DNA from 2 places in the Sporosarcina sp. So3-204 genome. Region 2 is predicted to be linked to the other one. Evidence: predicted binding sites of a transcription regulator. Region 2 holds the regulator's gene; the other holds the start of a gene.
What was found. Region 2 encodes LexA, which represses DNA repair genes until DNA is damaged. Its sites were predicted from a motif close to CGAACATATGTTCG; they were not measured.
Positions count from the first base shown of each region.

Region 1: the regulator LexA is predicted to act here: its motif matches at 10,657-10,670, upstream of AC3RV6_RS03110 (YhjD family protein).

Region 1 covers NZ_CM176485.1:651,458-664,018, forward strand. Annotated here, with positions in the region: gene AC3RV6_RS03060 (glucosamine-6-phosphate deaminase) at 1-627, shown strand, start outside; gene AC3RV6_RS03065 (hypothetical protein) at 712-930, opposite strand; gene AC3RV6_RS03070 (accessory Sec system S-layer assembly protein) at 1,220-2,122, opposite strand; gene secA2 (accessory Sec system translocase SecA2) at 2,125-4,485, opposite strand; gene AC3RV6_RS03080 (glycosyltransferase family 4 protein) at 4,750-5,793, shown strand; gene AC3RV6_RS03085 (LCP family protein) at 6,081-7,142, opposite strand; gene AC3RV6_RS03090 (YigZ family protein) at 7,296-7,928, opposite strand; gene AC3RV6_RS03095 (sensor histidine kinase) at 8,076-9,233, shown strand; gene AC3RV6_RS03100 (response regulator transcription factor) at 9,260-9,934, shown strand; gene AC3RV6_RS03105 (nuclear transport factor 2 family protein) at 10,005-10,565, shown strand; gene AC3RV6_RS03110 (YhjD family protein) at 10,690-11,049, shown strand; gene AC3RV6_RS03115 (competence protein ComK) at 11,046-11,555, opposite strand; gene AC3RV6_RS03120 (amidohydrolase) at 12,272-12,561, opposite strand, start outside.
Region 2 covers NZ_CM176485.1:1,098,155-1,110,715, forward strand. Annotated here, with positions in the region: gene mutS (DNA mismatch repair protein MutS) at 1-1,400, shown strand, start outside; gene mutL (DNA mismatch repair endonuclease MutL) at 1,406-3,202, shown strand; gene glpK (glycerol kinase GlpK) at 3,463-4,956, shown strand; gene AC3RV6_RS05280 (glycerol-3-phosphate dehydrogenase/oxidase) at 4,974-6,620, shown strand; gene AC3RV6_RS05285 (alpha/beta fold hydrolase) at 6,622-7,527, shown strand; gene miaA (tRNA (adenosine(37)-N6)-dimethylallyltransferase MiaA) at 7,524-8,495, shown strand; gene hfq (RNA chaperone Hfq) at 8,516-8,740, shown strand; gene AC3RV6_RS05300 (methionine gamma-lyase family protein) at 9,166-10,422, shown strand; gene lexA (transcriptional repressor LexA) at 10,479-11,099, opposite strand; gene yneA (cell division suppressor protein YneA) at 11,308-11,625, shown strand; gene AC3RV6_RS05315 (YneB family resolvase-like protein) at 11,622-12,281, shown strand; gene AC3RV6_RS05320 (DUF896 domain-containing protein) at 12,348-12,561, shown strand, end outside.

The DNA of each region.
Region 1 (12,561 bases), 450 kb from region 2:
GAATTAGACAATGATCGGCTTCATGTACTAGGACTTGCAACGGGCGATACGATGATTCCGATATATAAAAGATGGGTTGAGTCAGATCTTAATTTTAACAATGTAATCGGATTTAATTTAGACGAATATGTGGGTGTTAGTGCAGATAATCCTAATAGTTACGCATACTTCATGAATGAACATCTTTATAAAGAAAAAAACTTTAAAGAGAAATATATATTAGATGGTTTGGCTACAGATTTAGATGCAGAATGCGCATCTTATGAAGCGTTACTTGATGAAAACCCGCTAGACTTACAATTATTAGGTGTGGGTGAGAATGGACATATTGCTTTCAATGAACCGGGTACGTCTGCAGATTCGTTGACACATGTTGCGAAGCTTACAGATTCAACGCTTAGTGTGAATAGTCGTTTCTTTGACAATGACGAAAAAATCCCAGATACTGCATTCACAATGGGAATATTGACGATTATGCGTTCTAAGAAGCTAGTCCTTGTAGCGTTTGGTGAGAAGAAGCGTCAGGCGATTGCGAAATTACTTGAAGGAAAAGTAACGCCGGATTGGCCCATTACAAAGCTTTTAGATCATGATGATTTAATCGTTATTACAGATCTTAACCTTTAACAGAATTAAGCAGAAGTCACAGAATTTAAAAAAGGAAAGGCTACATCCACTAATTGGATGTAGCCTTTCCTTTTCTGTTTTTTACTACCGATTAATTTTTCCAGATTTATATTCTTCATACGATTCTTTGTTTTTTGGCAATGATTCAAATTGTCCTGCAGTATAGCTAATTGGTAGTTCCTGATTTACTTCACAGTTTTCAATTTGTTCCTCTTGCCATCTATCAATATTAACTTCTATCAAACCTTTTGCGTTATGGAATATTTTTAGTACATCCTCAAACAGTTGATCTTCTCGTTGCATAAAACTTACCTCCTCGAAGTATCGAACTCTTATAATTAATATACCCACCATGAAAGCCTATAAACAATAATTGAAACATTTTATTGAATTCATCAGAATTTTCCTGCGTTTATAAGTGGGAAGGTGGAGAGAAGCGGAAAACTCTCTTCTAGATTGAATGCATGTATGCCAGTTTTTAGGTTTATTTCAAACGACCACGAAGAATCTGGACACGATTACGTCAATATGTAATTAATTATAAAAAAAGTAGCAGAATCACTAGATAAGTGATTCTGCTACTTCAAATTAATTATGCATTTTGTTGCGGTACACGAATTGTCCAACGTGAAAAATCTGGTTCTTCTTTTTGGATTAATTCTTTAGGATAGATGAATGTCCAAGGTTTAGACGTATTCGCTTTAACTGAGAGTTCCTCAAGTGTGAAAGAACCGCTCGCTATAAGATCACCAGTCGCGTCGATGAGTTCAAGTGGCAATTTCTCAATATTGATTTGTTTAGAGTGACCATTACGGATGAAAACTGAAGCGGCGATACCACCGTTATCCTCTATTTTAACCTGGAATCCACTAATGTTCACCTCACGTGGTTTCAACTTCGGAAGTCCTTCTACTACTTTAGAAAGTCCTTCTTTCTGTTCCTCTGATAAACCCTCATCCCATGCTTTGTCTAGTTCGAGTTTATGAGGCACCATCGATTGTACATTAAAAGCTAATTTCCAGTTTTCAGTAGGTGGTTGCTCTGCAAAAGTATTTTCTTTAGTGAAAACGAATACCCAAGGACGCGCGCTGCGTGCAGGGATATCACCAAGTTCTTTTAAGTCAAATTCATTTGAAGCAAGTGTATTTCCGTCTTCATCAAGAAGCATTAGTTCAACACTTCCAATAGAAATTTCTTGGTCTAGTGATGAGCGGAAGAATGCTTTAACAAGCCAACTTCCATTTGCAGGTTCGACATCAATGTCAATCCCAGATAAGGAAATTTGATTGGGCTTAAGTGGTTCCAATTCATTCGAAAGAAAACGAAATACGTAATCTTGCTCTTGGGGGATATTCCACTCTGGATGTAGAGAAAGTGTTGTATTTACGTCATCAGTTGCACTTGTTGTGTTAACGCCATCAACAATTTCTGTTGAATCAACCGAACTTTCAATCCCGGTTTTTTCAGCTTTTTTGAAGAATGAAAAAAGATTCATAATTATTGTGCCTCCTGGTGTTCTTTAATAGACTTCATGAACGCAATAATTTCAGAAGCGATATTGCGACGTAACTGTTGGTAATGTCGAGCGAAAATTTCAAGACCTTCTCGCTGATAAATCCGCATTGGATCCTCTTGTGAATATGATCTTAGACCAATACCTTCTTTTAGGCGTGTCATGACTTCTAGGTGCTTTACCCAAGTTGCATCAATATGGGAAAGCATAGCATGTGGAATCATTCGTAGAATTTGTTCATTATCTACGAAAGTATCAATATAAGCAAGCAATTCAGTTAGCGGTTTTTCAAGTACCTTCATAATATCAGATGGCTTTTCAAGTGATCTAGGTAGTGTAACAGATTCAAGCAGAAGTGAGTTCATCGTCTCTTCAATTCGTTCGAAATTCCAGTGATCAGCACTCTCGTTTTCAGGGCAGTTCTCGTGAACCGCAAAATCTACTGTTTCATCAAGCATTGATTTTAATTGTTTTAGTATATCTTCACCTTCAAGTACATTATCTCGCAAAGTATAGATTACTTTTCTTTGGTCGTTTATCACATCATCAAGTTTTAAATTGTATTCACGCATTGAGTAATGAGCACCTTCAACAATGCGTTGCGTGCGTTCTGTTAATTCGTGAACGTCTGCGTTAAGAACAAGACCATTATCATCAGCAGTTATTTTTTTATTGAACTTTTCAATTTCCTCTTTGGAAAATCGCTTTAACATATCATCTTCTATAGAAAGGAAAAATTGACTTTCGCCAGGATCTCCTTGACGGCCGGAACGCCCGCGTAATTGGTTATCGACACGTCGGCTTTCGTGTTTCTCTGTGCCTAAAACAAAAAGTCCGCCATTTTGGGCAACACCTTCACCTAAAACGATATCCGTACCACGTCCTGCCATATTTGTTGCGACGGTAATTTCACCATGCTGTCCAGCTTCAGAAATTAACTGCACTTCTTGCAAAACGCTTTTGGCATTTAGTAAATTGTATTTTAATTTATGTTTATCCAAGTATTTAACGACTTCTTCAGATTGTAAAATTGAAGTTGTTCCAACAAGAACAGGTTGTCCTTTTTTATGACGCGCGGCAACTTCTTTTGCCATCGCATTATATTTACCTTCTATTGTTACGTATACGCGATCTGAAGCATCGATTCGTTGCAACGGATTGTTTGTAGGAATTTGAATGACGTCCATGCCATAAATCTCACGGAATTCCTTTTCTTCAGTTTTCGCAGTACCTGTCATCCCGCAAAGTTTTGGGTACATGCGGAAATAGTTTTGAATTGTAATTTGTGCCTGAGCTTTATTTTCTTCAGTTATAGGAAGTTTTTCTTTCGCTTCTATAGCCTGATGGAGTCCGTCTGAAAGCGTTCGACCTTCCAAAATTCTTCCTGTAAACATATCAACAAGTTCAATTTTTTCATCTTTTATAATGTAATCGACATCGCGCTTGAATATGACTAATGCACGCACCGCCTGAATTACATAATGATAAAGTGTTTGATGATCTAATTCATACAAGTTATCAATGCCAAAAGCGCGTTCGATTTTTTCGATGCCAGTATCTGTTAGGGAAGTTGCCTTTGTCTCATCATCAAAATCATAATCTTCACCTTCTATGAAACGCTGGGCAAGTCGAGCTGCTATATTATGGAGGTCCTCGTCTGCTGCCATTTTACCTGCAACAATTAATGGGGTCTTAGCTTCATCAATGAGAACACTATCTACTTCATCTATAATTGCAAAATGATATGGACGTTGTACTTTGTCGTGTGGCTGTTGCGCCATATTATCACGTAAGTAATCGAACCCGAATTCAGTACCAACACCGTAAGTAATGTCAGCATTATAGGCTGCTTTTTTTTCTTCTCCTTGCATCATCGGTATATTTAGACCGACAGTAAGTCCTAGAAAACGGTGAACTTGTCCGATTTGATCAAAGTCACGCTTCGCTAAATAGTCGTTTACTGTAATTACATGAACACCTTTTCCTTCAAGTGCTTTAATATAGGAAGGAAGAGAAGCGACAAGTGTCTTACCTTCGCCTGTTGGCATTTCCGCAATGTTACTTTCTGTTAAAACGAGACCACCAATTAACTGCACATCAAAGGGACGCATGCCAAGAACACGTTTGGACGCTTCTCGCACAACGGCAAAAGCATCGGGAATAACCGATTGAATTTTTTCACCTTTCTGCAACCGTTCCTTCAGTGTATTCGTCATCTCTTGTAATTGTAGGTCAGTCATACTTTCATAGGTTACTTCTAATTTATTAATTTGGTCGACAACTTTTCGGTATTTTTTTAATTGGCGCTCGCTCGTTTTGTTCGAACGCTTGAAAATTGATAACATACATAAACGCTCCTTTTATCAGTCCATAATATAGGACTCACTTTCATTTTATCAAAAATCATGTTAAATAACTACTACAAGGGCATTTCTTTGTTAGGAAATAAGTAGAATGGATAGTAAGAAATTTGGGAGAATGAATACTTTAAGATTAGAACCACGTAGCAGAAGATTTCAGATCGTACCAAAAGGTGCTTTCTTTAAATTCACGTGGTATAATTATAGAAGGTAGATGAAAATAATTAGTTAATTTTAGGGAGGAAGGACATGTTATACATTGCAATTGCGGTAGCGTTTGTAGCATCAATTTTGCTGACTCCGCTTGTCCAAAAATTTGCTATCCGTATCGGAGCAGTTGATCGCCCGAATAATCGGAAAGTCCATACGACTTTAATGCCCCGTATTGGTGGCCTTGCTATATTTGGTGCTTTTTTAATTGGATATGTTTTATTACGTCCTGTAGATGAACATGCTGGTGGTATTCTAGTCGGCGCTTGTATTATTATTTTGATTGGTTTCCTTGACGATATGATTGAAATATCGGCTAAGGTGAAAATGGCTGGTCAACTTGCAGCTGCACTTGTTGTCATTTATTGGGGCGGATTACAAATTGAGTTTATTAACTTACCTTTTGGTGGTCAGTTGGAGTTTGGTTATCTTAGTATTCCTATTACCATTATTTGGATTATTGGAATCACGAATGCGATTAACCTAATCGATGGATTAGATGGTCTTGCAGCTGGTGTTTCATCAATTGCGCTTATAGCACTTTCTATTATGGCGATTATTATGGGTGACCCGTTCGTTATGGCGACTGCTGCGATACTTGCCGCAAGTTCACTAGGGTTTTTATTCTTTAATTTTCATCCAGCGAAAATATTCATGGGTGATACAGGATCACTATTTCTAGGTTATATGATTTCAGTACTTGCGTTATTAGGATTTAAAAACGTAGCTGTTATTGCGTTAATTATCCCGGTTATTATGCTCGGAGTTCCGATTTCTGATACGTTTTTCGCAATTATTCGACGTATTCGAATGAAACAAAAGATCATGGCGCCAGACAAATCACATTTACATCATTGTTTATTAAATACTGGTTTTTCACATAAGCAGACCGTGTTAATTATCTATGGTATTGCGGCTTTGTTTGGCTTAGCTGCTATATTGTTTTCACAAGCGACTGTATGGGGATCAGTTTTACTTCTTATTGTCATGCTGGTTGCGATTGAAGTGTTTGTCGAGCTTATTGGTCTCGCAGGTGCTAACTACCGTCCGATTTTAAATCTTGTTCGATTAATTGGAAAGTAAAATAAAAAGTCTAGGCAGCTCTCATTTTGAGAATGTCTAGACTTTTTATATTGTTGTAGTAAGATGATTTGAAATGCAATCATCTCTAAAGATGATTTGAAGAGCAATCATCCTGAAGTTAACATCTATGTAGCCGAACCCGTTCACGGCTGGCGTTTACCCAAAGGGGGACTTCGTTATTGCTGAAGTCCTATCTGTTATGCGTGTTAATAATTGGCGTTAAATAAACGACAAAAAAGGGTGATGTGTAAAATACACAACACCCTTAATATTCACGTTCTTCTTAGCTAGTTATTGTAATCATCTTGAACTGCTGATTCATTTGATTTAGATGGTGTAGTTTCGCTATCAGTTAGTTTAGTGGATTTTTGTTTAAGACCGAGATGCACTTGGATTTCTTCTTTCACAAAATCGAGTTTGTTTTGGTCGAGCATATAATAGTAGGTTCCTGTGGACATATCATCAGAACCGTCCAATGTAATTGCTTTGACATCAGGCATACCGCCTTTGATATATTCAATAAACGATTTCATTTCATTGTAAGTCATGTTTGTTTTCATATTATCGCCAACAGCGTCGATGACATCACCGTATTTTGTGATGGACTTAACAGAAGTTGCTTGCTTTAATATTGCTTGCAAAACATCTTGTTGACGTTTTCCGCGTTCAACGTCACTATCGATTTTACGAGTTCTTGAAAGTGCTAATGCATGTTTACCGTCAAGATGTTGTTTACCAGGCGTTAACTGAATTGTGCGTTTGTCATTTTCATCTAACTCGAGGATTTCTTTTGGAATATTAACATCGAGATCAATTCCGCCAAATGCATCAACAACGTCAATGAAAGCATTAAAATTCATTTTCACATAATAATCGATTGGTATATCAAGCATTCCTTCTACTGTTTCAATTGTTCCGTTTACACCACCGAAAGCATGTGCATGCGTAATTTTGTCTTCGCGACCTCTGTCGGGAATATAAACATACGAATCACGGGGGATGCTAATGAGTTTTACCGTTTTATCTTTATTATTTAGTGTTGCAACGAGTAGTGCATCAGAGCGGCCATGTCCGCCTTCTTTTCTTTTTTCACTTTCATCTACGCCTAGAAATAGAATAGAGACGTTGTCACGAATAGGTTCAACCACTTCAGCGCGTAAATCAGATTTGGTTCTGTTTTCAATTTCTTCATAGGCACGATCAGCAGCATTGGCAGCTTTTTGTTGTAGATTAACTGCGTAAGCAACGACGACTAGGAAGGCAGATAAGGTTACGAGGAGCGCTATTTTTATAACTAGTCTTTTTCCAGACTTTTGTTTTTTACTTTTTTTATAATCTGTTCTTTTCATCTATTATTTCCTCCGACCTCAGTATATAAATTCACTCATAACTGATTTATAAAAACGAAAAAAATTATGTCGCTATGGGCTTAAACCCTTTTGTTGCGCACAATTTTACAGTCTATTATATTATACCCTTTATTTTGTGTTTCGTAAAATATATCAAGCGTCGAATTCTAAGAAAGCATGATTAACGATGGCGATTTTTGCTTGTCCACTAGTCATATCAATCATCCATTCTTTAAAATTAAGATCCTGTGAAATGGGTATATATAAATATAGCTCGACATCTTCAGCGTATGTAATTTCTTTGAGTGGGTAAACAGACTGTCTAACTTCATTCTCAACTTTGCCAAGCCATGTATAATCAACAGATACTTTCATCAGAAAATGGCATTTCCTTATAACAACTCCAGTTGCGGAAATTCCTTCTGAAGTAGCGCGCCCGTATGCACGAATGAGTCCGCCGCTGCCAAGCTTAATGCCACCGAAGTAGCGTGTTACGACGACAGCTGTGTCTTTCAATTCTTGTCGCTTTAACACTTCAAGCATAGGGACCCCAGCGGTTCCGGATGGCTCACCATCATCATTTGCTTTTTGAATATTATCATGTTCTCCAATCATATATGCAGAACAATTATGATTTGCTGTATGATGTAATTTTTTTATTTCATTAATGAAGTCAAGCGCTTCTAGTTCGGTTTCTACTCGTTTAATGTACGTAATAAATCGTGACTTTTGAATAACGAATTCACTCTCTCCGTAGTCTTTCACGGTGCGATAATCAATTCTCATAGTAACACCTCCACTACTTTGTAATACAATCTTAACACGAATCGGGCTGTCTAATGATATAATGAAGTAAGTGTGTAATTGAATATGTCATACCACTTACATTCTACATAATAAAGAAATTTTAAGTTTTGGGCTGGAGGGAAGAAATTGGTTAACAGTGAAGTTGACATAAAAGCCTTGGATACGATTTTTCATACTATTATACGCACGATGGATCAATCAAAGAATGATATCTTCATTATCAGTGAACAAAGTCGCAAAAGCTTTGATAAGATGAAGAGTGAGTTGGAAATCATAAAAGCTGAGATCTTGAGGTTAATTACCGAAGGTGACGCTATTGAGAAGTTAACCGGCTATTCACGTAAACGTCTAGCTGATGTTTCTAAAAACTTTGGAAATTATTCTGAAAATCAAGTAAGGGAAACATATGAAGTAGCTAATAAGTTATTGGTGAAACTGTCAATCAATCGAATGGAAGAAAAACAGCTGCGCCAACGTAGGGATGAACTAGATAGACGTCTTGTTGAACTTCTAGATACGATTGAGCGAGCAGATCAACTTGTTAATCAAGTGGCGACTGTTAGCAATTATTTAACATCAGACTTGAAAAATATTGGTGAAGCGCTTGAAACGGCAAAGCATAAGCAAGATTTCGCAATCCGAATTATTGAAGCACAAGAAGAAGAACGTAAAAGACTCTCCCGTGATATTCATGATGGACCTGCACAAATGCTTGCGAATGTGTTGATCAGATCTGAATTAATTGAAAAAACGTATACTGAAAAAGGTGCAGAACATGCTATGGTTGAGTTAGCTGATCTAAAAGTGACAGTTAAAGATGCGCTTTTAGAAGTGAGACGAATTATTTACGATTTGCGTCCAATGGCTTTAGATGACCTAGGCTTAATTCCTACATTGAAAAAGTACTTATCAAAAATTACAGATTTTGAAAAAGAAATATATATTCACTTTCAAAATAGTGGACAAGAACAACGCTTTCATACTAATATCGAAGTAGCGGTGTTTCGACTTGTACAGGAATCTGTGTCCAATGCAATAAAACATGGTGAACCCAAGGACATTTGGGTGAAGATTGAGTGGCTTAACGATATAATAAATATAGTGATTAAAGATAATGGAAAAGGGTTCGATAAGAATGAAGTGAGAGATAAATCATTTGGTCTTATCGGGATGCGTGAAAGAATAGTTTTACTAAAAGGTACAATGAAAATAAATTCAGCTCCGGGTAACGGAACGACTATTTTGTTCCGTATTCCATTTGAAAGCGGTACAATTAAAGGCTAATTCCTTTAGGAGGAAGAAAAATGACAATGATAAAAATAGTAATAGTAGATGATCACCAATTATTCCGTGAAGGTGTAAAACGAATTCTTGATTTTGAGAACTCTTTTGAAGTAGTTGCAGAAGGCGATGATGGTAGTGAGGTCGTATCACTTTATGAAGAAAATAAGCCAGATGTTATTCTGATGGACATCAATATGCCACGTATGAACGGTGTCGATGCAACTGAATTGCTACTTAAAGAGCATCCAGAAGCGAAAGTAATTATTTTGTCGATTCACGATGATGAATCTTATGTGACACATGCATTAAAAACAGGTGCACTTGGTTATATGTTAAAAGAGATGGATGCCGAGTCAATTATACAGGCAATAAAAGTAGTTGCAGAGGGTGGTTCTTACCTTCATCCGAAAGTAACACGTAATTTAGTTACAGAATTCCGTAGATTAAGCGAACGGGAACATAAAGGTGCTTTCCAACAAAACGATATTCGTCGTCCATATCATTTACTAACTAAGCGCGAATGTGAAGTGCTTCAGCTATTAACAGATGGACAAAGTAACCGGACAATCGGAGAAACGCTATTTATTTCTGAAAAAACTGTGAAAAACCATGTATCCAGCATCCTGCAGAAAATGGCTGTTAATGACCGAACACAAGCAGTTGTCTCTGCAATAAAAAATGGCTGGGTCGAAGTTAAATAAGTAGTTGATTAATAAAGAAAAGAGGGCCTTCCGTTTGGATTGGCTCTCTTAATTATTCAGGAGGTAAGACATGAAGAAGTTGCCAATTGCGATTACTTTAAGTGCTATGCTTGTGCTTGGTGCTTGTAGTAGTGATAAAGAAACAGGGGAAAGTGGCTCCACAAATGACGGAGAAGCTACAAATGAATACGGCGCGATAGACCACGGTGTTGAGGATAAAGGAATCGGCTTTACCGTAGACGGTGGTACAATCGAAGAAGCTTCGGGTGTGCCCGCTAAGGAAAAGGATCAACTTGTCAAAGCGCTTAATCGGTATGTTGAAACTTCCAACGACCAAGACATGGATGCTTATCTGGCAACCTTATCTGAAAAAAGTTTTGATATTGAAGAAGAGCAAGCATTTATGGAGAAAATTTTCAGTGAATATACTGTCGTAAAAGAAGTATCTAATGTAACGATTACAAAGTATTCTGCAACAGAAGCACAAGTGTTTTCTGAAGTAACAACGACATCAAAATTACTCGCTTCTGGGGAAGAAACAATTTCTTCTGGACGTCAAGTGACTGTGTTTGTGAAAGAAGAAGATGTGTGGAAAGTGGCGTCACTGAGCTATATAGGGAATCCAGAATAATTTATAAAACCTTCTAGCATTTTATCGCTAGAAGGTTTTATTTATTTCCATATCGGTTGATATTTTCGGTAATTAAACATATAATAAAGTAAGAACTAGTGTTCGGGAAGGCGGATGAGAAAAATTGCCGTTAATACCAAAAGAGGCATTGCCTTACTTTGAGAATAAGATTTATTTACCGATGATACTGATTGTTTTGGAACGTGATCGAAAGGTATTTGAAAATGGCTCCTTCAAGTTAAAAAGACCTTATGTACAAATCGTAGATGAGGTGGTGCAATCGGTGCAAAAAGAATTGAAAGAAACAACTATTTATTTGCAACGTAATAATATGAAAGTTATTCGTGGGAAAACGGATGACACCTTTACTGAGTATGCATTTATTTATGGTGGCTATGAAGATCATCGCCGGTATTTAAATGTTCGTTTGCGAAATAGAACAGAGGAACTACTAACGGTATACTTTTCAACGACACGTAATTAGTTATTAATAAAATTTGTTGAACCTATTAATTGCTGTTGTTTTTTTAGGAAGTTTATTCTCAACAAATGAGCTAATGAATATTGCCGTTGTATTGTTGATAAGGAAATGTTGACATCTATGGAATAACCATTCGTTAAATAGATTGTACATCCCATATTATTACCTTTAAAGTTTTCAATCGCATGTAAAGCAATCCATATATTCTGCTCCGATGTAGCAGACATTGTAGGTAGAAAAATAAGTGGTATACCACCATCATTTGCTATGATAAAGGGCAGTTTATGTCGTTTATGAAGAATATACTTGGAACTGTTTGTAGCTGTCTTAAAAGAGTTTCCATAATAGGTACAGGACTTGTTTACGATATGAAATGGCTTTCTAGGGAGAGATAGCACTCGGTTCTTTTCGATGATTCTCGTCATCATCTTATTTTCTTTCAGAACCGGTTGTAGTACGAATGTGTCGAAAGAAATAATATACGCAGCGTTTTGACTTTTTGGATTCAATAAAATCACTACTTTCATTATATTTGTAATATTCATTATATAAGAACATTTGAATAATGTAAATAGAAAATAGTTAATATTAACTATTTTTAAAATTAGGTATTCAGTTTTTTGGTTGTACAATAAATGACGTTGGTAAAGAAAACCCCCTTCTCTGTAAAACAGGTGAAGAGGATGGAAATTCACTAACGTCATTTTTTGAAGATATTGACCCAAAGAATCCTACCCCCCGCTAATTTCCGTTCCGAGCGGCGCGCGGATAAGTGCGGAAAGATGCAGTTCAATCTTTCCCTCCTCCTCGTCGCGAAAACCGCGCGCCTGCGGGGTCTCACCTGTACTCCGGACAAATTGAACTTTCATTCGTCCAAAACTCCCGCCGAAATCGCCGCTCTGCACGCCAATTAGCTAAAAGTGTAGGCTATATACGTTCAATATAAATAGAAAACAAGCGGATTCTCATTCATTTTAAGTTGAAATTAATTGAGCCAAAACCTGTTAAAATAAATTAAAAATCACCACACGCTAATGCAGTATGATCCTGCTTTAGAAGCGTAATGGCGATAGGATTGAAATCTACGGTGATTAAGGACCATTTATTTCAACTTATTTTATCCAGTCACAGTCGACTGAAAACACTTCACTAACGTCATTTGATAAAGAACCAGTTTTTATAATAAAAAAAAGACCCTTCACTTTGAAGGGTCTAATGGAAAAAATTAGTTTTGATAATCAATCGCTGCTGCACCGAGAAGTTTTGCTGCGACAAGCATTGCATTTTCATCAAAGTCGAATTTAGGATGATGATGTGGAAATGCATTTGCAGGCCTTGCACCAGTAAAGAAGAATGTACCAGGTACTTTTTCAAGATAATAAGCAAAGTCTTCTCCGCCCATTTGTGGCGTTGATTCAACGACTAATTCTTTGTCTAATACGGTTTCAGCAACTGTTTTAAAGAACTCAGTTTCAGCTGCATGATTGACGACCGCAGGATAGCCGCGAACATAAT
Region 2 (12,561 bases):
AAGTACGAGAAATTCTTGACACCGCTATAGCAGAAAACCCGCCGATAACAGTGAAAGAAGGCGGCGTCATTAAAGACGGATTTAACGAGAAGCTGGACAAATATCGTGATGCTGCAAAAAACGGAAAAGTGTGGCTAGCTGAACTTGAAGCTGAAGAAAGAATCCGTACTGGAATTAAAACACTTAAAATAGGGTATAACCGAATATTCGGCTACTTTATCGAAGTTACCAAATCTAATATTCATCTTGCAGATTTGGAGCGGTATGAGAGAAAACAAACACTTGCAAATGCTGAGCGTTATATTACTCCTGAATTAAAAGAAAAAGAGGAGTTAATCCTTAACGCTGAAGCTGGAGGACTAGAACTAGAGTACGACTTGTTTACAACAGTGCGTGATAGTATGAAAACCCATATTCGGAAAATACAGCAACTCGCATCTGTTTTAAGTGAATTGGATGTTCTGCTTTCTTTTGCACAGATAGCTGAAAAAAGAAACTATGTAAAACCAGTTTTTCACTCTAATAAATCAATTGAAATAAAAAATGGTCGACACCCAGTCGTCGAAAAAATGATGGACCATTCGTTGTATGTTCCTAATAATTGTAAGTTGACCGAAAATGCAAATATGTTACTTATCACAGGTCCTAATATGTCGGGTAAAAGTACATATATGCGTCAAGTAGCATTGACCATTGTAATGGCTCAAATCGGTTGTTATGTACCTTGCGACAGCGCATCACTTCCAGTTACTGATCAAATATTTACAAGAATAGGCGCAGCGGATGATCTCGCATCAGGTCAAAGTACATTTATGATGGAAATGATGGAGTCTCAACTAGCTATTGCGAATGCTACGGACAAAAGTTTATTGCTCTTTGATGAAATTGGCCGTGGTACATCAACTTATGACGGTATGTCGCTTGCACAAGCGATGATGGAGTATATTCATAATGAAATTGGTTCAAATACACTGTTCTCAACGCATTACCATGAACTAACAAAGTTGGATGAAGAACTTGATAGACTTGAAAATGTTCATGTTGCTGCGATGGAGCAAGATGGTAAAGTTGTTTTTCTTCATAAAGTCATGTCAGGTGCAGCTGATAAAAGTTACGGGATTTACGTAGCTCAACTTGCAGGGCTTCCGACGACTTTACTTGAACGCGCAAAGGAACTTTTAGAGCGATTTGAAAGTGAAGAAAAAGCGCCAAAACAATCTACAGAGCCAGAACAACTTGCTTTCTTTGATTTAGCTACTGAAGAGTCAAAAGGTCTAACTGAAGAGGAAAATGAAGTACTCATGAACCTTGATGAGAAAGACGTATTGAATATGACACCACTTAACGCCTTGCAATTCGTTTTCGAATTAAAAGAAAAGCTCGGTTCTCGGAAAGGGTGAAATAAATGGATATAATTAAAGTAATGGACGATGCGTTATCGAATAAAATAGCGGCTGGTGAAGTTGTTGAACGACCCGCTTCAATTGTAAAAGAACTCGTTGAAAATGCAATTGATGCTGAAAGTACAGTCATTGAAATTGCGTTGGAAGAGGCAGGCTTGATGAAAATCCGTGTGACGGATAATGGAAAAGGAATGACTCGGGTAGACGCATTGCAAGCTTTTGAACGCCATGCGACGAGTAAACTTACGAATGAACATGATCTTTTTCGTATACGTACACTAGGTTTTCGTGGTGAAGCACTTGCGAGTATTGCTGCGGTTTCCAAAATCCATATGTGGACTTCGGATGGTGAAAGTACAGGTACAGAAGTTCAAATTGACGGAGGTCGTGTTGTAAAACACGACAATGCAGCTTTTCGAAAAGGGACTGATATTACTGTATCTCAGCTGTTTTTCAATACACCAGCTCGTTTGAAGTATATGAAAACAATTCAAACAGAACTTGGACATACCATTGACCTTGTAAACCGTCTTGCGCTTAGTCACCCTAAAATAGCATTCAAATTAACGCATTATAGCCAAACAATTTTACAAACTTCTGGCAGTGGTGATTTAAGACGTGTACTTTCAGACGTTTACGGTATAGCGGTCGCCAAGAAAATGATTCATTTCCAAGGTGAGAATGCTGACTATGCAGTGAATGGTTTTATATCATTGCCTGAAATGACACGTGCTTCTAAAAATTATATGACCTTACTTGTGAATGGGCGATGGGTGCGAAGCTTTTTAATTAATAAAACTGTTGTTGATGCGCTTCATACATTTTTACCAATTGGACGTTTTCCAATTTCGGCGATTAACGTAGAAGGGGATCCTTTTCTGACTGACGTCAATGTTCACCCGTCAAAACAACATATTCGAATGAGTAAGGAAGGGGAACTACTAGCGCTCCTGAAAGAATCAATTCAAAGTGCGATTCGAAATAGTCTTGTCGTGCCGGCAGCAATAAAAAAAGAAAAAGTCATTCATAACCCATCTGAACAAGTGAGTATATGGGGGAATCGATTTTTGGAACGCCCCAGCAAAACGCCTAACAACCCAGTAGAACAATCTGAACGTTTATACGAAAAGAAAGCTGAAGTCGAAGAGGTAGACGAGTGGGCAATCAGAGAGCCTGATTTTAAAGAAGAAGAGGCAGTAAAAGATGAAGCACCAATATTTCCTACTCTATACCCGGTCGGCCAAGTTCATGGGACGTATATCGTGGCACAAAATGAAGATGGCTTTTTCATGATTGATCAGCATGCGGCACAAGAACGAATCAAATATGAGTTCTTTAGAGATAAATTAAAAGAAGCAAGAAATGAAGAACGACAATTACTTCTAATTCCAATTCAATGTCACTATTCAGCAGATGAAAAGATTAGAATTGAAGAAAATAAACTACTTTTGGAAGAAGTCGGTATTTATTTAGAAGAGTTTGGTCCGACATCTTATGTCATTAGGGAATTTCCGACATGGTTTCCAGATGGTGAAGAAACACAAACAATTGAAGCGATTATTCAGCAAGTTCTTGATTCAAGAAAAGTAGATATTGGTAAAATTCGAGAAGATGCTGCGATTATGATGAGTTGTAAGAAGTCGATTAAAGCGAATCATTACTTAACAACTTCAGATATGGAACGCTTACTTAAAGACCTTTCTGAAGCAGAAAACCCTTATACATGTCCACATGGCAGACCCGTACTTATTCATTTTACGACGTATGAAATTGAGAAAATGTTTAAACGAGTGATGTAAATAGGAGACCAATGAAAAAATCTGGATTTCTGCTAACACCATTGAATTTCGTTCCAAATAGGGCTTCGGTACTTTCGAAGTCCCGCTTTAGCGGACGCTTTCCGCGGGCACGGCTTCAGCCGCTTCCTTCGCTTTGCTCAGTCCCGGGTCTTCCGCTCGCGCTGTTCCCGCTGGAGTCGCCGCTTTCCACTACAATCAATTGGAATATCAGAGGAAAAACTAGTTTTTCAGTGACATTGTTATTAGGAGGGGGCTATTTTATGGAAAAGTACATTCTATCTATTGACCAAGGGACGACTAGTACGCGAGCGATTCTTTTTAATCATGCTGGTGATATCGTTCATTCCGCACAGCGGGAATTTAAACAATATTTTCCGAATCCAGGTTGGGTTGAGCATAATGCGAGTGAGATATGGGGGTCTGTGTTGGCGGTCATTGCATCTGTTTTGACAGAAAGTGGCAAGCAACCCGAGCAAATCGCGGGTATTGGTATTACAAATCAAAGAGAAACGACCGTCGTTTGGAATAAAAAGACGGGTCAACCGATATATAACGCAATTGTTTGGCAATCAAGACAGACGCAGGAAATTGTGGATGACTTAAGAGAAGCCGGCCATGAAGAGGTAATTCAACAAAAAACAGGACTTAAATTAGACCCTTACTTTTCTGGCACAAAATTGAAATGGATTTTGGATCATGTAGAGGGAGCAAGGGAACTTGCGGAATCCGAAGAGTTGTTGTTTGGTACGATTGATTCGTTTCTCATCTGGAAATTGTCAGATGGTGCTGTTCATGTAACGGATTACTCAAATGCATCTAGAACAATGCTTTTTAATATCGAAGACTTAAAGTGGGATGAACAATTATGTGAATTACTCACTATTCCACAGTCGATGCTTCCTGAAGTTCGTCCTTCATCAGAAGTATACACAAATACGAGTTCAAACGTTTTTTTCGGCGTTGAAGTGCCAATTGCAGGAGCCGCTGGTGATCAACAATGTGCCTTATTTGGCCAAGCATGCTTCCACAGAGGTATGGCTAAAAACACATATGGTACGGGTTGCTTCACGCTACTGAATACAGGTGAAGAACTTATTCGGTCTGAAAATGGCTTATTGACAACAATTGCTTGGGGAATAGACGGACGGGTTACATACGCGCTTGAAGGAAGTGTTTTTGTTGCCGGCTCTGCCATCCAGTGGCTGCGTGACGGGTTGCGGATGATATCTAAGGCAAGTGATACGGAAAAGTATATGAGTCGTACTGTGTCATCAGAGGGTGTTTATGTAGTGCCTGCTTTTGTTGGTCTTGGTACACCTTATTGGGATTCAGAGGCAAGGGGCGCTGTGTTTGGATTGACACGGGGCACAGAGAAAGAACATTTTATCCGCGCTACTGTTGAATCACTCGCTTATCAATCAAAGGATGTATTACTCACAATGGAATCAGATTCGAATATGGAAATCGGAATTTTACGTGTTGACGGGGGTGCAGTAGTAAATCATTTTCTAATGCAATTCCAAAGTGATCTTCTGCAAGCGGATGTGGAACTATCAAAGTATCAGGAAACGACAGCTTTGGGTGCTGCCTATTTAGCAGGTCTGGCAACAGGATTTTGGACGTCGCTTGAAGAAGTAGAGTCATTATGGACGAAGGAAAAGACTTATTCTCCATTAATGGACGTAGAAGAAAGAGACCGTCTTTATAAAGGATGGAAAAAAGCAGTAGAAGCAGCACGAGTCTTCAAACTTTAAGGGAGAGGGTGAGACGAATGTTATCAGCTATTAAAAGACCTAAAATCAAACAGTTTATGGGAAATTATAAATTCGATGTCCTCGTCATTGGAGGAGGAATTACGGGTGCCGGCATTGCTTTAGATGCTGTTACAAGAGGTTTGTCAGTAGCACTTGTCGATATGCAAGACTTTGCAGCCGGCACTTCAAGTCGCTCGACAAAACTTGTTCACGGCGGCTTGCGCTATTTAAAACAACTTGAAGTGAAAATTGTTGCTGAAACAGGACACGAACGTGAAATTGTCTATAAAAATGCGATGCATGTTACTGAACCTGAACGTATGCTTCTACCAATTCATAAAGGTGGAACTTACGGCAAGTATTCTACTTCAATCGGTTTGTTTGCTTATGATTTCCTTGCAGGTGTGGATAAAAAAGAAAGACGTGAAATGTTAAGCGCTGAAGAAGCACTTGAGATAGAGCCGTTATTAAAAAAAGAGGGTCTTTTAGGAGCAGGCTTATACGTTGAATACCGCACTGATGACGCTCGATTAACAATTGAAACAATGAAAAAAGCTGTTGAAAAAGGCGCTTTATGCCTTAATTATATGAAAGCTGAAAACTTTATATATGATCAAGGGAAAATCATCGGTGTTGGCGTAACGGATATGTTAACTGGAGAGTTATTAAATATGCATGCTGAAACGATAATAAATGCAACGGGACCTTGGGTTGATGATGTTCGTGAAAAAGATGAAATCTCTAATCTTAAGAGTTTAACGTTAACTAAAGGTGTTCATATTGTAATTGATCGTTCGGTCTTCCCGCTCAGACAGGCGATTTATTTTGATGCATTGGATGGTCGGATGATATTCGCTATTCCACGAGGACAAAAAGCGTATATTGGTACAACGGACACGAACTATATTGGTGACCGAATAAATCCAACTGCAACTGAAGAAGATATTAAATACTTACTTGAAACGATTGATCATATGTTTCCGAAAACAAATGTTAGAAGAAGGCATATTGAATCGACTTGGGCAGGCATTCGTCCACTCATTAACGAAGAAGGCAAAGATCCTTCTGAAATTTCGCGAAAAGATGAAATATGGGTAGCAGATAGCGGTCTAATTACGATTGCAGGCGGTAAATTGACAGGATATCGTAAAATGGCTGAAAACATTGTCAACTTAATTTTGAAAAATAGTAATAACAAGTCAATTGGACCTTGTGTTACAGAGCATATGACATTATCTGGAGGAGACTTTAAGGATGTCGAAGAGTTTAAGTCATTTGTTAACAGTAAATCAAATGAGGGTATGCTTTATGGACTGACGAAAGAAGAGAGTAAACGACTGGCCTCTTTTTATGGTAAAAATGTAGATACGCTATTTACTTTTGCGCATTTAATTAAGAATGAAGAGGGAAGTTTACCACTTTCCATGAGGGCTGAAATTCTTTATTCAATCCATCATGAAATGGTTATGACACCTTCAGATTTTTTTATACGTCGAACTGGAAAACTATATTTTTCAATTGACGTGGTTGAAGAGTATAAACAAGCCGTGTTAAGTTATATGACGCAACTTTTATCATATAGTGAGCTTGAAAAAAATATATATGCTGAAGAACTAGATAGACATATAAGTGATGCGAAAGTGAAGGTGCATGCGATTGAATGAAATGACACTTAAAATGAGTGATGGATTTTCTGTCTATGCTTTTAAATGCCTTCCTGATGTAGAACCGGTAGGCCATATACATCTAATGCACGGAATGTCCGAGCATATTAAACGGTATGATGAGTTTGTTGCCTATCTCGTTAATAGCGGATATATTGTTTCAGGACATGACCATCGAGGGCACGGAAAAACTGCTGAATTGAACGGGAAACTAGGTTATTTTGCAGTAGAAAATGGTTTTGAAAGAGTTGTACAAGACGCTTATGAAATCATAACTACAATGCGCGAAGAAAATCCTTTAACTCGATTTATCCTATTCGGACATAGTATGGGGTCGTTTATTGGCCGGAGATACATTCAGTTATTCGGTAAGGAAGTAGATTTGGCAATATTTTCAGGAACGGGTGGAGATCCTGGTATAACCCGATATGCAGCTCAAGCATTAGCTAATATTTCAGGTAAAATAAGAGGAACCGATAAACCTGACTATCTTTTAAATAAACTCGTCTTCGGTGGTTTTAATAAAATGATAGACAATCCAAATACATCTTTAGATTGGTTAACAACAGATACTGACATTGTGGAAGAGTATATAAATGATCCCACTTGTGGCTTTGTTCCTTCAACACAATTTTTTGCGGATTTATTCGAAGGTCTAGGGAAAATAAATTCGAAAACAGAAATAAATAAAGTTCCTAAAGACTTACCAATTTATCTGTTTTCTGGTAGCGAAGACCCGGTTGGTGACTACGGAAAAGGTGTCATGAGTGTTGCTGGGCAATTTGATGGTGCTGGAATAGAAGATGTTACTATCATGCTGTTTGAAGGCGGAAGGCATGAGATGCTTAATGAAAAGAATCGACTACATGTATTTGAATCAATTACAGATTGGATTGAAAAGAAATGAGTTCGTATCCAGAAGTAATTGCCATTGTTGGTCCGACTGCATCAGGAAAGACTGCATTAAGTGTCGCGCTAGCCAAAAAGATTGACGGTGAAGTGATTAATGGTGATGCAATGCAAGTATACAAAGGGCTTAATATTGGAACAGCTAAAATTACGCCAGAAGAAATGTGCGGGGTACCCCATCACCTATTTGATATTAAGGAGCCACATGAATTATTTTCAGTTGCTGAATACCAGACTGAAGTACGTAAATGTATAAAAAGCATTCAAGAACGGGGTAAAATACCGATTATCGCCGGTGGGACGGGGCTCTATGTGCAGTCCGTTTTATATGACTTTCGGTTTACTGAACAAGCGTCAGATTTGGCGGTTAGAGCCCGGCTCGAGCTTGAACTAGAGGAAAAAGGTGCTGACATTTTATATGAAAAGCTTGTCAAAGCGGATCCTATAGGTGCTGAAAAGATTCATCCAAATAATCATCGGCGTATTGTCCGTGCACTTGAAATTATTGAAGTGACGGGGAAAACAAAAGAAGATCATGAAGAAGGAATTGGCCATAGACCATTATATAACCATCTCTTAATTGGTCTGGAATCAGACAGGGAAATCTTATATACTCGTATTAATCAGCGTGTTGATAACATGATGGCTAATGGCTTTTTAGACGAGGTTGAACTGTTATGGAAGAACAATGTTCGAAATGTGCAATCAGTTCAAGCGATAGGTTATAGAGAACTTCAACAATATATAGAAGGTTCAATTTCTTTAGAGCTTACAATTGAGTTAATTAAAAAGAATACGCGTAACTATGCAAAACGGCAAATGACGTACTTCAAAAATAAATTTGACATCAATTGGTTCGATACTGATAATGGGATAAATAACATTCTAGATAAAGTTTTGTTAATAATGAAGGATTCAGGTAATTCAAGTCGAATAACAGTTAATACGAGCGAAGAAATACGTTAAGACAACAGGAGGAATTATTTATGAAGCAGGGGAAAATGCAAGATGTTTTTTTGAACTCATTACGTAAAGATAATATCATTGTAACTGTGTTTTTAATGAATGGTTTTCAATTGAAGGGTCTAATTAAATCGTATGATAATTATACTGTGCTTCTTGAAACTGATGGAAAACAGCAACTTATTTATAAGCATGCGATCTCGACTTATGTACCTTCTAAGTCGGTTTCAATGGACTTAGGGGAATAAGTAATTATAATTCAGAACAGGGTGAATTTTCCTGTTCTGTTTTTATTTTTTAGTAATGAGTCAATTTCATAACAAGGAGTATTAATGTCAGATCAAAGTTAATTTGAATTGGAATTAACACTGTTAATTTCCGCTACAGGCGGACGCTTTCCACGGGGCGTGCGGTGAGCCGCTTCCTTCGCTTCGCTCTGTCCAGGGTCTCACCTGGCACGCTAATCCCGTAGGAGTCGCCGCCTTCCGCTCCAAACAACTGAGACTTCATTAAAATCAAAGAACAATGTAGATTGCTTTTTTATTATTCAGATATTTGGTGAAAATAAGTATATATGAAATCGACACAATAAATAAGAAATCTTATACAATATTTTAGCTACATACTGATAAAATAGTAAGGTGAATATGAAGAGAAAGAGGAATGTTAGATTATGTTAGTAAATAAAGAAGATGTATTGCTTGAGAGAACTGAAGGTATTGAAGAAAAGCTTATTCCTTATTTCAAAGCTGTTAGTAAAATAGCATTTTATAATCAAAAGAAAGTGCTTGCTGCATTCAAAAATAACAAAGTGAGTGATTTCCATTTATCTGGATCGACTGGGTATGGATATGATGATGAAGGGCGTGATGTTTTAGAACGCGTCTATGCCGATACGTTCGGAGCGGAAAGTTGTTTAGTACGTAATCAAATCATCTCTGGAACACATGCAATTTCGATAAGTTTGTTCGGCATTCTTCGTCCGGGAGACGAATTATTATATATTACTGGAAAGCCATATGACACGTTAGATTCTATTGTCACGGGTAATGGTAAAGATACTGGTTCTCTTCTTGATTACGGCATCACGTATAAACATATTGATTTGAATAAGGATGGTTCGGTTGATTTTGAGGAAGTTGAAAAGAATATTCATGAGAGAACGAAAATGATTGGTATACAACGCTCGAAAGGCTATTCTGAGCGCCGATCCTTTATGGTAGATGAAATTAGTGAAATGATACAAAGAGTGAAGGCGATTAATCCTGAGCTCATGGTCTTTGTTGATAATTGCTACGGGGAATTTGTTGAAGAGAAGGAACCGACAGAAGTTGGTGCTGATTTAATGGCGGGTTCTTTAATTAAAAATCCAGGCGGCGGACTTGTGAGAACAGGTGGTTATATCGCAGGACGGAAAGACCTCGTCGAACAATGCGGGTATCGAATGACGTCTCCGGGGATTGGTGCAGAAGCTGGTGCGTCGCTAGATACATTGTTAGAAATGTATCAAGGTTTTTTTCTCGCGCCACATGTTGTTAGTCAGGCGGTAAAAGGTGCTCTGTTTACGGCAGCATTGCTTGATAGTTATGATTTAAACACGACTCCTCATTATTCTGAGAAACGAACGGACTTAATCCAATCGGTATCTTTTTCAAATGCTGAGCAAATGATTGCTTTCTGTCAGACTATACAAGAAAATTCTCCAATTAACGCCCACTATGCACCTGAGCCTGCGTATATGCCAGGTTATACCGATGATGTAATTATGGCAGCTGGAACTTTCATCCAAGGTTCCAGCATAGAACTTACAGCTGATGGTCCAATTAGAGCGCCCTATACTGCGTATATACAAGGCGGATTAACATACGAACATGTTAAAGCGGCAGTTATGGCATCAGTGGAAAAGCTTGTCAGTAAAAAATTAATGTAAAATATAAAAAGGAGCTACTCTTCTAACGAATGAGAGTAGCTCCTTTTGCATATAATTTAATGAATCAAACGATAAACGCCGACTACTTTGCCAAGAATGGACACGCTATCAACAATAATTGGATCCATTGTTGCATTTTCTGGTTGTAAACGATAATAATCTTTTTCTTTAAAGAATCGTTTAACAGTAGCTTCATCTTCATCTGTCATTGCAACGACGATTTCACCATTTTGTGCTGTATTTTGTTGTTTCACAACGACATGGTCACCATTAAGAATTCCTGCTTCAATCATACTGTTTCCAACAATTTCAAGGACAAAAAGATTATCTTCAGGTGAACCGAATGATTCAGGTAGTGGGAAATATTCTTCAATATTCTCAATTGCTGTAATAGGTAGACCTGCAGTAACTTTTCCGATGAGTGGAACATTAATAACGCCAGGAATAAATGCATCAAGTCCATTTGGATCAAGGATTTCAATTGCACGAGGTTTCGTAGGGTCTCTTCTTATGTAGCCTTTACTTTCCAATCTAGCTAAATGGCCATGGACAGTGGAGCTGGAAGCTAAACCGACTGCTGTACCGATTTCTCTCACGGAAGGTGGGTATCCTTTTTTCTTAACTTCTGCTTTAATAAATTCTAAAATGTCTTCTTGCCTTTTTGAAATTTTTGACATCTGCTTCACCTCTTAAAATAGTTTTTTTACGCCAAGAGTAAAAGATTCTACTCAATATACGTTTTATTTATTATGTTAAGTATATCAGCGGTAAACTAAAAAAACAAACATTAGTTCTAATTAAGTCGTTGACATTAAACTCGAAATATCTTATTATAAGAACATGCATTCCGAACATGCATTCTAAATTGGTCAAGGGGGAATTAAATTGCAATTAATTAAAAATAATTTTTATATACTTTCTGTTATTATGTTGTGCGTACTTTTAACGTTTATTGGAACATATAAGATAAAGAGTGATATAGATTATGAAAAAGTAATTGTTTCTGAAGGGGACACGCTTTGGTCTTTCTCAAATCAATATGAAAAACAAATTCCGACTGATAAATGGATTGCGGAAACGATTAAAATTAACGATTTGGCTTCAGCAAATATTAGAATTGGTGAGGAGTTACTTCTACCTAAAGGTACAAAAGTGAATAGCAGCAGTATTAATCGAACTGAGATTGCTAGTGAAGGGCAATGAACGATGTGAAAAGAAGCGTAATATATTGCAGAGTGAGTACTGAAAAACAAACGCAGGAAATGTCTTTAATGCGACAAGAGGAAGAACTTAAACATTTGGCTACTAATCTAGGTTTCAATAATATAGAGGTATTTAGCGATAAGCATAGTGGTTTCGACATCGAAAGGGATGGGCTTCTTGATTTATTGGAGTTTGTACGTGATGAAAATATTGATGCTGTCTTAATTCAAGATGAAACAAGACTTGGTCGTGGGAATGCAAGAATGGCTGTTTTGCACTTACTTTCAAAAACTGCAACAGAGATTTATTCTCATGCAGATAACGGTGAAATACCTTTAAATGAAATGGACACGATGCTTCTTGAGATACTTGCAATTGTTGAGGAATATCAAAGGAAACTTCATAATGCCAAGATTAAACGGGGTATGAAACGGGCAGTAAGAGACGGTTATAAACCCCATCAAAATTTGAGGAATATAGGGAGTGCAGAAGGTCGGGAACGAATAGAAGTGCCTATTAGTGAAATTGTATCCCTAAGAGAAAAAGGACTTACATATGATGAGATTACGAGTGTGTTAAAGGGACTTGGCCATGACGTCAGTAAAGCTACCATCCACCGTAGATATAAAGAATATGAATTAGAGCAGGAAAGCTAAATCGTTGCGCTTCCTGCTTTTTTTGTATACGTTTTAAGTATATATATATGGATAGGTGGAGAGAAAATGTTATCTAAAGAAAAACTTGAAAGAATAAATGAACTATCTAAAAGATCGAAATCGACTGGCCTTTCTATTGAAGAAGCAAAAGAACAAACAAAATTACGCCAGGAATACCTTGTCGCATTTCGATCATCAATGCGTGAAACGATTGAAAATGTAACAGTGATTGATCCTGATGGCACAGATGTAACGCCTGAAAAGGTAAAGCGTGCACAAA